DNA from 2 places in the Streptomyces sp. NPDC052064 genome. Region 1 is predicted to be linked to the other one. Evidence: riboswitches for the same ligand, from Rfam matches in the RefSeq annotation. Region 1 holds a riboswitch; the other holds the start of a gene.
The links. Region 1 has a riboswitch for S-adenosylmethionine ahead of thrC (threonine synthase). Riboswitches for the same ligand answer to the same signal wherever they lie in the genome.

Region 2: it holds a riboswitch for S-adenosylmethionine, as region 1 does, so the genes downstream of both, ACZ6TU_RS09055 (aminotransferase class V-fold PLP-dependent enzyme) here and thrC (threonine synthase) in region 1, are expected to answer to the same signal.

What each region holds. Positions count from the first base shown of each region.
Region 1 covers NZ_JBVJJE010000018.1:44,718-50,121, forward strand. Annotated here, with positions in the region: gene ACZ6TU_RS36090 (alpha,alpha-trehalose-phosphate synthase (UDP-forming)) at 1-918, opposite strand, end outside; gene ACZ6TU_RS36095 (glucosyl-3-phosphoglycerate synthase) at 992-1,936, opposite strand; SAM riboswitch class I at 2,092-2,247, shown strand; gene thrC (threonine synthase) at 2,266-3,552, shown strand; gene ACZ6TU_RS36105 (ubiquitin-like small modifier protein 1) at 3,601-3,876, shown strand; gene ACZ6TU_RS36110 (cold-shock protein) at 4,324-4,527, shown strand; gene groL (chaperonin GroEL) at 4,919-5,404, shown strand, end outside.
Region 2 covers NZ_JBVJJE010000003.1:259,772-265,175, forward strand. Annotated here, with positions in the region: gene qcrB (cytochrome bc1 complex cytochrome b subunit) at 1-271, shown strand, start outside; gene trpD (anthranilate phosphoribosyltransferase) at 409-1,473, shown strand; SAM riboswitch class IV at 1,540-1,656, shown strand; gene ACZ6TU_RS09055 (aminotransferase class V-fold PLP-dependent enzyme) at 1,817-3,199, shown strand; gene ACZ6TU_RS09060 (glycerate kinase) at 3,154-4,365, opposite strand; gene ACZ6TU_RS09065 (SLC13 family permease) at 4,378-5,404, opposite strand, start outside.

The sequences.
Region 1 (5,404 bases):
CGCGACGTGCACCACGCGCTCGCGCCACTCGGCGTGCGTGTCGAGGAGCCGGCGGTAGGCCAGCAGGCCGCGCACGATGTTCTTCGACAGCTCGGTGCGGTCGACCCGGACGATGGTGCGGCGGCCCTCGCCGATCTCCTCCCGGAGCGCGGCCATCCGTTCCTCGACGTCCGCCTCGTGCGACCGCTGCCGCAGGAAGTCCGCGTCGGCCCCCAGCCCGTGCACGCCGATCCGCGTGCCGCCGAGCCCGCCGGCGAACTGCTCGGCGCACGCGGTGAACGCGTCCGCCCAGCGCTGCGTGAGAAAGCCCAGCCGGTCCGCGCCCAGCATGCCGCGCAGCACCTGCCCGGCCACGTCGTCCGGCAGCATCCGGAAGTATTCGGGCGGCGCCCAGGGCGTGTGCGAGAAGTGGCCGATCCTGAGGTCCGGCCGCAGCTCGCGGAGCATGCCCGGCACCAGCGTCAGGTGGTAGTCCTGCACCACCACCGCCGCGCCCTGCGCGGCTTCCTCGGCCAGCGCCTCGGCGAACGCCCGGTTGTACGTCTCGTAGGACGCCCACTGGCGCCGGAACTCCGCGTCGAAGACCGGCTCCAGCGGCGTCTGGTAGAGCATGTGGTGAACGAACCACAGCACCGAGTTCGCGATGCCGTTGTACGCGTCCGCGTGCACGTCGGCCGGGATGTCCAGCATCCGTACGCCGTCCTCGCCGACGCCCCGCCGGACCGCCTCGCGGTCGCCGTCGGACAGCGCCGAGCAGACCCACAGCGCGTCAGCGTCCGAGCCGATCGCGGACAGCCCCGAGACCAGCCCGCCGCCGCCGCGCTTGGCGTTCAGCGAACCGTCCTCGCCCACCGCGTAAGAGACCGGGCCGCGGTTGGAGGCCACCAGCACCTGTGCAGCACCGTACGTCGAAGCCATACGCCTCAACCTAGCCCGGCCCGGAAACGCTCAAACGTACGGACCTGACCCACCCGGCCGAAAACGACCCCGGTCACGCCGCCTTCCGCGCCTGGTACTCGGCGATCTCCACCATCGGCGGACGCTCCTCGGTGTCCACGGAGTAGGTCCGCGGCTCGAAGCCGTCCCCGCCCCGCTCGAACTGCGTCAGGGACGGCCGGATCAGATGCCCGCGGGCCAGCCGCAGCTGGGCCGTGCGGTATATCGCGGCGGCCATCCGGCCCAGTGCCTGCCCGTCCTGGTGCCGGTGCTTGCGCACTCCGATGTCCACCTGGGCGAGGGCGTCCAGGCCCACCAGGTGCAGGGCGTCGACCAGCATGCCCAGCTCGACGCCGTACCCGACGGGGAACGGCAGCTGCTCCAGCAGCGAGCGGCGGGCCGCGTACTCGCCGCCGAGCGGTTGCACGAAGCCGGCCAGCTGCGGCCAGTGCATGTTGAGCAGCGGGCGGGCCATCAGTTCCGTCACCCGGCCGCCCTGCCCGGCAGCGCCGCCGAGCGGACGGTCGTACATGCCCTTCACCAGGTCGATGTCCGGGTCGGTGAGCAGCGGGCCCACGATCCCGGAGACGAAGTCGGACGAGAAGTCCCTCAGGTCGGCGTCGATGAAGCAGACGATGTCCCCGCGGGTGACGAGGAGGGAACGCCACAGCACCTCGCCCTTGCCGGGCACGGCCGGGATCGACGGGAGGATCTCGTCGCGGTGCACCACCGTCGCGCCCGCGGCGGCGGCCACCTCCGACGTACGGTCGGTCGACCCCGAGTCGACGACGACCAGCTCGTCGACGAGCGGCACCTGCCGCATCAGGTCGTGACGGATGACGGCGGCGATGTCACCGACCGTCTCCTCTTCGTTGAGCGCGGGCAGCACCACGCTCACCGTCTGGCCCGTGCGCTGCTTGGCGGCCAGAATCTGGTGGAGCGGACGACCGGTCGCTGACCAGGAACGGGTGCTCAGCCAGCGCTCGACTTCTTCCAGCACCGTGGCGGCTCCTCTGCGTACTCTCGGCGGGACGGACTGTGAGCCATCTCGCGGTTCGGACGACTATCTCAACTGTGCTGGTCGTCGGTTACAGTCTTGAACAACGCGGATGACCATCGCATGTCCGGGGTCAGCCGTCGTTTACAACCGCATACAGCTCATCCAGAGGGGCAGAGGGAAACGGCCCGATGAAGCCCCGGCAACCCTCCAGCCGATACTCGTAGGTCACTGTCGACCGCTCCGCGAGGCTCCCGGCTCGGGAAGGTGCCAAATCCGTCTCACGGCGAGATGCGTCGTGAGGAAGATGAGGAGAAAGGGCCTCGCCTCACATGGCTGTGCAGACTGTTGCAAGCACCACCCACTCCACCGTAGACCTCGGCCCCGCCGCCGCGCTGAGCTGCCGCGAGTGCGGCCACCGCGTACCCCTCGGCCCGGTCTTCGCGTGCGAGGAGTGTTTCGGCCCGCTGGAGATCGCCTACGACTTCTCGGCCTACGACACCGAGGAACTCCGCAAGCGGATCGAAGCGGGGCCCGCGAACATCTGGCGCTACGCCCCGCTGCTGCCGGTCCCGGCCGACGTGGCGGACAAGCCGAACATCAACCCGGGCTGGACCCAGCTCGTCAAGGCCGACAACCTCGCGCGCGAACTGGGTGTCGACGCCGGCAAGCTCTTCGTCAAGGACGACTCCGGCAACCCGACGCACTCCTTCAAGGACCGTGTCGTCGCCCAGGCCATCGAGGCCGCCCGCGTCTTCGGCTTCACCACGCTGTCCTGCTCCTCCACCGGCAACCTCGCCGGCGCCGTGGGTGCCGCGGCGGCCCGCGCCGGCTTCCGCTCCTGCGTGTTCATCCCGCACGACCTGGAGCAGGGCAAGGTCGTCATGGCCGCGGTCTACGGCGGTGAACTCGTCGGCATCCAGGGCAACTACGACGACGTGAACCGCTTCTGCTCCGAGCTGATCGGCGACCCGGCCGGCGAGGGCTGGGGCTTCGTCAACGTCAACCTCCGGCCGTACTACGCGGAGGGCTCCAAGACCCTGGCGTACGAGATCTGCGAGCAGCTCGGCTGGCAGCTGCCGGACCAGCTCGTGGTGCCGATCGCCTCCGGCTCGCAGCTCACGAAGATCGACAAGGGCCTCCAGGAGCTGATCAAGCTCGGGCTGGTCGAGGACAAGCCGTACAAGATCTTCGGCGCGCAGGCCGAGGGCTGCTCGCCGGTGTCGACGGCGTACAAGGCCGGCCACGACGTCGTACGCCCCCAGAAGCCGGACACCATCGCCAAGTCGCTGGCGATCGGCAACCCGGCGGACGGCCCCTACGTGCTCGACATCGCGCGCCGCACGGGCGGTGCGGTGGAGGACGTGAACGACGAGCAGATCGTCGACGCGATCAAGATCCTCGCCCGGACCGAGGGCATCTTCGCGGAGACCGCCGGCGGTGTGACCGTGGGCGTGGCGAAGAAGCTGGTCGAGAACGGGGTGCTCGACCCGTCGTTGACGACCGTTGTGCTGAACACGGGCGATGGTCTGAAGACGCTGGATGCGGTGGCTGGGACCGGGCTTACCGCGACCATTCGTCCCAACCTTGATTCGTTCCGTGAGGCTGGGCTCGTCTGATCGTCGTCGGCTGCCTGGGTATCTCGTCCAACCGGAGGTTTTGAAGTCATGAGCGTCACCGTTCGCATCCCCACCATCCTGCGTACCTACACCGGCGGCCAGGCCGAGGTCGCCGCCGAGGGGGCGACCCTCGGCGAGGTCATCGCCGATCTGGAGAAGAACCACACCGGGATCGCCGCCCGGGTGCTGGACGACCAGGGCAAGCTGCGCCGGTTCGTCAACGTGTACGTCAACGACGACGACGTGCGGTTCGAGCAGGGGCTGGAGACGGCGACGCCGGACGGTGCCGGGGTGTCGATCATCCCGGCCGTCGCGGGTGGCTGAACCGGTCGACCGGCTTGTTTATTACCTTCGGTAACCGCGGTTACTGAGAGTTCATCGAATTGCCCCCTCCGTGAGAGAAGCGGAGGGGGCAATTCTGTGTGATTGAGCGCGGTACAGTTGGGGAACGCAGCGCCGATCTTCTGATCGGGAGCCCTGAATTCCTGCCGCGCACCCGACAAGATGTAGCCAAAGTGTGTGCGTCTTCTGCGGCTTTTGTTCCTTTTGTGTGGCCCGACTTGCCCTGAAGTCGGGCGAATTCTCCCTACATTCCGGACCCTGCGCGTCCAGAATTCTCGTCCGATTGACCTGTTGCAGACGGCAGTTGGACAGATACATTCAGCCGCGGTCGACGCGTTCCGGCGCACGCCCCCAACCGTGGGGGGTGAGGTCTGACCCGGGTCCGCGAAGTGTGGATCTGTGCAAGGGCCAGTAATAGGGGAGTTAGGCATGGCTCAGGGCACCGTCAAGTGGTTCAACGCGGAGAAGGGGTACGGCTTCATCGCGGTCGACGGTGGTGCGGATGTTTTCGTCCACTACAGTGCGATCCAGATGGACGGCTACCGCACCCTTGAAGAGGGCCAGCGGGTCGAGTTCGAGATCTCGCAGGGCCAGAAGGGGCCGCAGGCCGACATGGTTCGCGTCTCTGCCTGAACGCGCACCACGACCAAGCGCAAGCGACCGGTCTTCTCTGAAGGGCCCGCACCCCCCGGGGTGCGGGCCCTTCGGCCTGTTCGAAAGGGCTGTCGGGCGGCGTTCGCGGGCGGCTGAGCGCCCCGCCCGATCCCGGGGAGGCGCTTGCGCCCGCCCGTCACCCGACCACCACCCCTCAACGAGCACTCGCTACGCGAGGGCGCCTTGCACTCTCGGGGGTCGAGTGCTAATCATTGCGTTAGCACTCTGAAGGTGAGAGTGACAACGTAAGGACCGGGTCGGTGAGGCCCGCAGGCCAGGTGGGAAGGAACCACGAGGCAGGCGAGCCGTCCGTCGCGGGCGCGGGCGCGGTCCGAAGTAATCACCCCCAGTCCTGGAGGGACCACTTCACATGGCCAAGATCATCGCGTTCGACGAGGAGGCGCGGCGCGGCCTCGAGCGCGGCATGAACCAGCTCGCGGACGCCGTGAAGGTGACGCTCGGCCCCAAGGGCCGCAACGTCGTCCTCGAGAAGAAGTGGGGCGCGCCCACGATCACCAACGACGGTGTCTCCATCGCCAAGGAGATCGAGCTCGAGGACCCGTACGAGAAGATCGGCGCCGAGCTGGTCAAGGAAGTCGCCAAGAAGACGGACGACGTCGCCGGTGACGGTACGACCACGGCGACCGTTCTCGCCCAGGCCCTGGTCAAGGAGGGCCTGCGCAACGTAGCCGCCGGCGCCAACCCGATGGCCCTCAAGCGCGGTATCGAGCGCGCCGTCGAGGCCGTCTCCGCCGCCCTGCTGGAGCAGGCGAAGGACGTCGAGACCAAGGAGCAGATCGCCTCCACGGCCTCCATCTCCGCCGCCGACACCCAGATCGGCGAGCTCATCGCCGAG
Region 2 (5,404 bases), on a different contig from region 1:
GGGCATCATCAAGCGCCTGCCGCACGGTGAGTTCATCGAGGTGCACGAGCCGCTCAGCCAGGAGCAGATGTACACGCTCACGGCGCACGAGCAGTACCAGCCGGTCGAGATCGGCCCGACGGTCGACGAGAACGGTGTCGAGCGCAAGGTGAAGGGCTCCGAGAAGCTGCGCGCCAAGCTCAGCGAGTCCTACTACGGCGAGGGTGCCCAGATCCCGAAGCCGACCACCGAGGAGTACCGCGAGATCACGAGCGGCCACGGCCACCACTGATCACTGCTTCGCCACGCCACGCGAAGGGCCCCGTCCGGTGTTCGGACGGGGCCCTTCGCCGTGCCCCTGGCTGGATAGGGTGGACCTCGTTGAGACTCTCGTCCCGTAGTGCGGGACGCCTGACCCTGGAGCGGCTTATGAGCGCTGTGATCCCCGCTGGAGGCGACACCGCGGCGGGCCGCTCCTGGCCCCTGCTGTTGAACAGTCTGCTGGACCGCCGGGACCTGACCGCCGACGACACCGCGTGGGCGATGGACCTGATCATGCGCGGTGAGGCGACGGACGCCCAGATCGCCGGGCTCGTGGTGGCGCTGCGGGCCAAGGGCGAGACCGTCGAGGAGATCGCCGGATTCGTCCGGGCGATGTACGAGCACGCGAACGTGATCGAGGTGCCGGGCCCGGCCGTCGACATCGTCGGCACGGGCGGCGACGGGGCGAAGACCGTCAACATCTCCACGATGTCGGCGATCGTCATCGCCGGCACCGGTGCGAAGGTCGTCAAGCACGGCAACCGCGCGGCGTCCTCGGCGTCCGGGGCGTCGGACGTGCTGGAGAAGCTCGGCGTCAACCTGGAGCTGCCGACGCACCGGGTGGCCCGGGTCGCCGAGGAGGCCGGGATCACCTTCTGCTTCGCGGCGAAGTTCCACCCGGCGATGCGCCACGCGGGCGCCGCCCGTGGGCAGTTGGGCATCCGGACGATCTTCAATGTTCTCGGCCCGCTGACCAACCCGGCGAAGGTCCGCTCCCAGGCCGTCGGTGTCGCGGACCCGCGCATGGCACCGATCGTCGCGGGCGTCTTCGCCGAGCGCGGCCACTCGTCCCTGGTCTTCCGGGGCGACGACGGCCTCGACGAACTGACCACCACGGCCACGTCCCGGGTGTGGATCGTCCGCGACGGCAAGGTGACCGAGGAGGCCTTCGACCCGCGCGACGTGGGCATCGAACTCGTCCCCGTGGAGGCCCTGCGCGGCGCGGACGCCTCCTACAACGCGGAGGTCGCCCGCCGTCTGCTGGACGGTGAGACGGGCCCGGTGCGGGACGCGGTCCTGCTGAACTCGGCGGCTGCCCTGGTGGCCCTCGATCCCGGCCGGGGAACGCTGGCCGAGCAGATCCGTGCCGGCATGGCGAAGGCGGCCGAATCGATCGACTCCCGGGCCGCCAAGCGGACCCTGGAGCGGTGGGTGGCGGCGAGCAACTCGTAAGGCGGAGTGTCCCGCAATCCGGACGCGGGTTGCGGGACCTCGATCATTCTCGTAGGTTCCTTTCCAGGTCATGAGTGACAGTCATGAGGCCCCGGCCGACTGTCCGGCAACCCTCCGTCCGTGGCGGGGTGCCCCGGGTGAAGACCAGGTCGTAGTCAGCAAGGTCTACGGCAAGCGCGGACCCCTCGCGAAACCAGGGGTCCTGGTCGTCGAGGAGCTTTCCGTGAATCAGCGAATGCGTTAGGGCCGCAGAGCCCCGCCTCCGCACCCTTTCTCTCCTTCGCCCCGCTTGCAGCCGTACGGCTCGCGGGCGCATTCCACCTGCCTTCACGGGAGTTCCGCCATGTCCGTCTCCACCCTTGCCGCCGACCAGTCCGTTTGTGCCCCGCTGCCCGTTCTGGGCCGGGACGTCACCGTTCCGCTCGTCACCGGCGGTGAGGTCACCTACGCCGCGCTCGACTACGCCGCCAGCGCCCCGGCGCTCCAGCGGGTCTGGGACGACGTCGCCGCCTACGCGCCGTACTACGGCAGCGTCCACCGCGGTGCCGGGTACCTGTCCCAGCTGTCGACCGACCTGTTCGAGAACTCCCGCCGGACGGTCGCGGAGTTCCTCGACTGCCGGGACGACGACCAGGTCGTCTTCACCCGGTCCACCACCGACTCCCTCAACCTCCTCGCCACCGCGCTCCCGGCCGGCTGCCAGGTCTTCGTCTTCGAGACCGAGCACCACGCCTCCCTGCTGCCCTGGCGTGAGGCCCGCGTCACCTACCTCGACGCCCCGCGCAGCCCCCGCGAGACCGTCGAGACCCTGGAACGCGCCCTCGCCGACCGCACTGTGTCCATCGAAGGGGGCCACGGCCCGGCCCTCGTCTGCGTCACCGGCGCCTCGAACGTCACCGGCGAGCTGTGGCCCGTACGGGAGCTCGCGGCGGCCGCGCACGCCCACGGCGCCCGGATCGTGCTCGACGCCGCCCAGCTGGCCCCGCACCACCCCGTGTCCGTCAAGGACCTCGACGTCGACTGGGTCGCCTTCTCCGGGCACAAGCTGTACGCGCCCTTCGGCTCCGGCGTGCTGGCCGGGCGGGCCGACTGGCTGCGCGAGGCCGAGCCGTACCTCGCGGGCGGCGGCGCCAGCCGCAAGGTCACCCGGCGCACGGACGGGGGAGTGGACGTGGAATGGCACGACAGCGCCGCCCGTCACGAGGCCGGGTCCCCCAACGTCATCGGCGCCTACGCCGTCGCCTCCGCCTGCAAGGCGTTGACCGAGGCCGGCTTCGACACTCTCGTCGCCCGCGAGCAGTACCTGGTCGGGAAGGTGCGGGAGGGGCTGGCCGACGTCCCTCAGGTGCGGTTCCTGTCCCTGTTCGGGGACAAAGCGCCGCGCGTCGGTGTGCTCTCCTTCGTCGTCGAGGGCTGGAACAGCTCGCACTTCGCCGCCGCGCTCTCCGCCGAGTACGGCATCGGCGTCCGGGACGGGCTCTTCTGCGCCCACCCGCTGGTGCGCACACTGCTCGGCAGCGACCCGCAGACGCAGGGCGAATGCGGGGCGCCCGAGGCCGCGCCCGGTGAGAAGTCCCTCAACGCCATCCGCGTGAGCTTCGGTGCGGGCACGCCGGACGAGCACGTGGAGCGGTTCGTACGGGCCGTGCAGGAGCTCGTGTCGGACGGGGCGCGGTGGAACTACCGCACGGAGGACGGGCGCTGCGTGCCGGACACGTCGGTCTGAACGGCCCGGTCGGAGACCAATGGCAGCCGGGTGCCGAGGACGATCATCCTAAGGGCCCGCTCGGTGGCGTCCGTGAGCAGTTCGCTCGCCCGGACCAGGGCCTCCGACAGGGCCATCGGCGCCGGCAGGATGCCGCTGAACGCGTCCACGCCGGGCACCTCGTGCGCGCCCTCGCCGAGCGTGCCCGCCAGGGCCAGGACCGGGCGGCCGTAGAGCTTGGCCCGGCGGGCCACCTCGGCCGGGACCTTGCCGCGCGGCGTCTGGTGGTCCAGGGCGCCCTCGGCGGTGATCACCAGATCCGCGCCGGCCAGGCGGGCGTCCAGGTCGAGGTGGTCCACGAGCACGTCGAAGCGGGGGAGGAGACGGGCGCCGAGGGCTGCGAGGCCGGCGCCCAGGCCGCCGGAGGCCCCGGTTCCGGGACCGTACCGGAGGTTGGTGTCCGGGACGGCGACGTCGCGGGTGAGGACGAAGGCCCAGTTCTCCAGTCCGGCCGACAGCTGCTCGACCTGTGCGGGCGTCGCGCCCTTCTGCGGGCCGAAGACCCGGGCCACGCCCCGCTCTCCGCACAGCACGTTGTACGGGTTGCAGGCGACGAGCAGCTCCACGTCCGCCAGGCGGGTGTCCAGGCCCCTCGGGTCGATGTGGTGCAGCCGCGTCAGCTCCCGGCCCCCGACCGGCAGTTCCTCGCCCCGCGCGTCCAGCAGCCGGGCCCCGAGCGCCTGGAGCGCGCCCGCGCCGCCGTCGGAGGTGCCCGAGTCGCCGCAGCCGACGAGGATCCGCCGCACGCCCCGGTCGAGCGCGGAGCGGATCAGTTCGCCGACGCCGTACGTGGTGGTGGCGCCCGGGTCGCGCAGGTCGCGCGGGACGAGGGAGAGGCCCGCGACCGCCGCCATCTCCACGACCGCCGTGTCCCCCGAGCCCAGCACGGCGAAGTGGGCTCCGATGGTCTCCCCGACCGGGCCGGTGGCGGGCACCGTGACGAGCCGGCCCCCGGTCGCGGCGGCCAGGGCGGCCGCCGTGCCCTCGCCGCCGTCCACCAGCGGGACGAGGTCGAGCTCGGCGCCGGGCAGGACACGGCGTACGCCCGCGGCGATGGCGTCGGCGGCGGCCTCCGCGGACAGGGACTCCTTGAAGCCGCTGGGGGCTACGACGACACGGGTCAGCATGGGTGGGGCTCCTTAACGGGTGACGGAGATGCCGAGCAGCGGCCACACCGCGACGGCGAAGAGCAGCACGAGCGCGGCGGTCAGCGGGGCCAGGAAGGCGGACAGCCGCAGCAGGTCGCGCGGGGTGTAGGTGGGGGTGCCGGGAATCTGTGCGAAGAGCGTGACCGGCTTGGCGGAGGCGGGCAGCGTGTGGCAGAAGCCGGCGGCGGCGGTGGAGGCGAGCGCGGCGGCGACCGGGTTGACGCCGACGCCGACGGAGGCGGCCACGACGAGCGGGACCAGGACGGAGGAGCGGGCGGAGCGGGACTGGAGGACCAGGTGGGCCGCCGTGCTCATCGCGATCACGACCGCCAGGAACACCACCGGGGCCACACCCGTCGGCAGCCCGGAGACCAGCCACTCAGCCGCTCCCGAGTCGGTGAGCGCGACGCCCATCGCCATCGTCGCCGCCATGAACAGCAGCAGCGACCAGGGGACGGTCCTCAGCGCGTCCTTCAGGCGCACGGTGCCGAGGGCGGGCGAGGAGGCGATGACGGCGCCGATCAGCGCGACCAGCGCGGGCGGCACGCGGTGCAGCGGCTCGCTGCACCACAGCAGCACCACCGTGGCCATGAGCAGGGCGCAGCGCTTCTCGGCCTGGCTCCAGGGGCCGGTGACCGGCTGCTCGCTGTGCTGCTGGATCTGTTCGGGCGTGATGTGGACGGGGCCGCGGCGGTCCGCCTTCCGGGTCGTCGTCAGCAGGACCAGCTCGGCGGCCAGGTGCGAGGAGGCCACGGCCAGCGGCAGGCCCAGCAGCAGCCACTCCGTGAAGCCGATGTGCTGCCCGGCCGCCTCCCACAGCACCGACACGGTGATCAGATGCGCGCCGGCGCCGATCAGGGTCGCCACCGCCGACAGCAGGATCACGGTCGGGAACAGCAGCGCCAGCATCACGACCAGTCGTTTGCGGTCGGCGAGGACCTTGGCGAGGGCGAGGAACACCGGCAGCGCGAGCGCGGCCCGGCCGGAGGTGGCGGGCACCGCGAACGCCGTGACGACC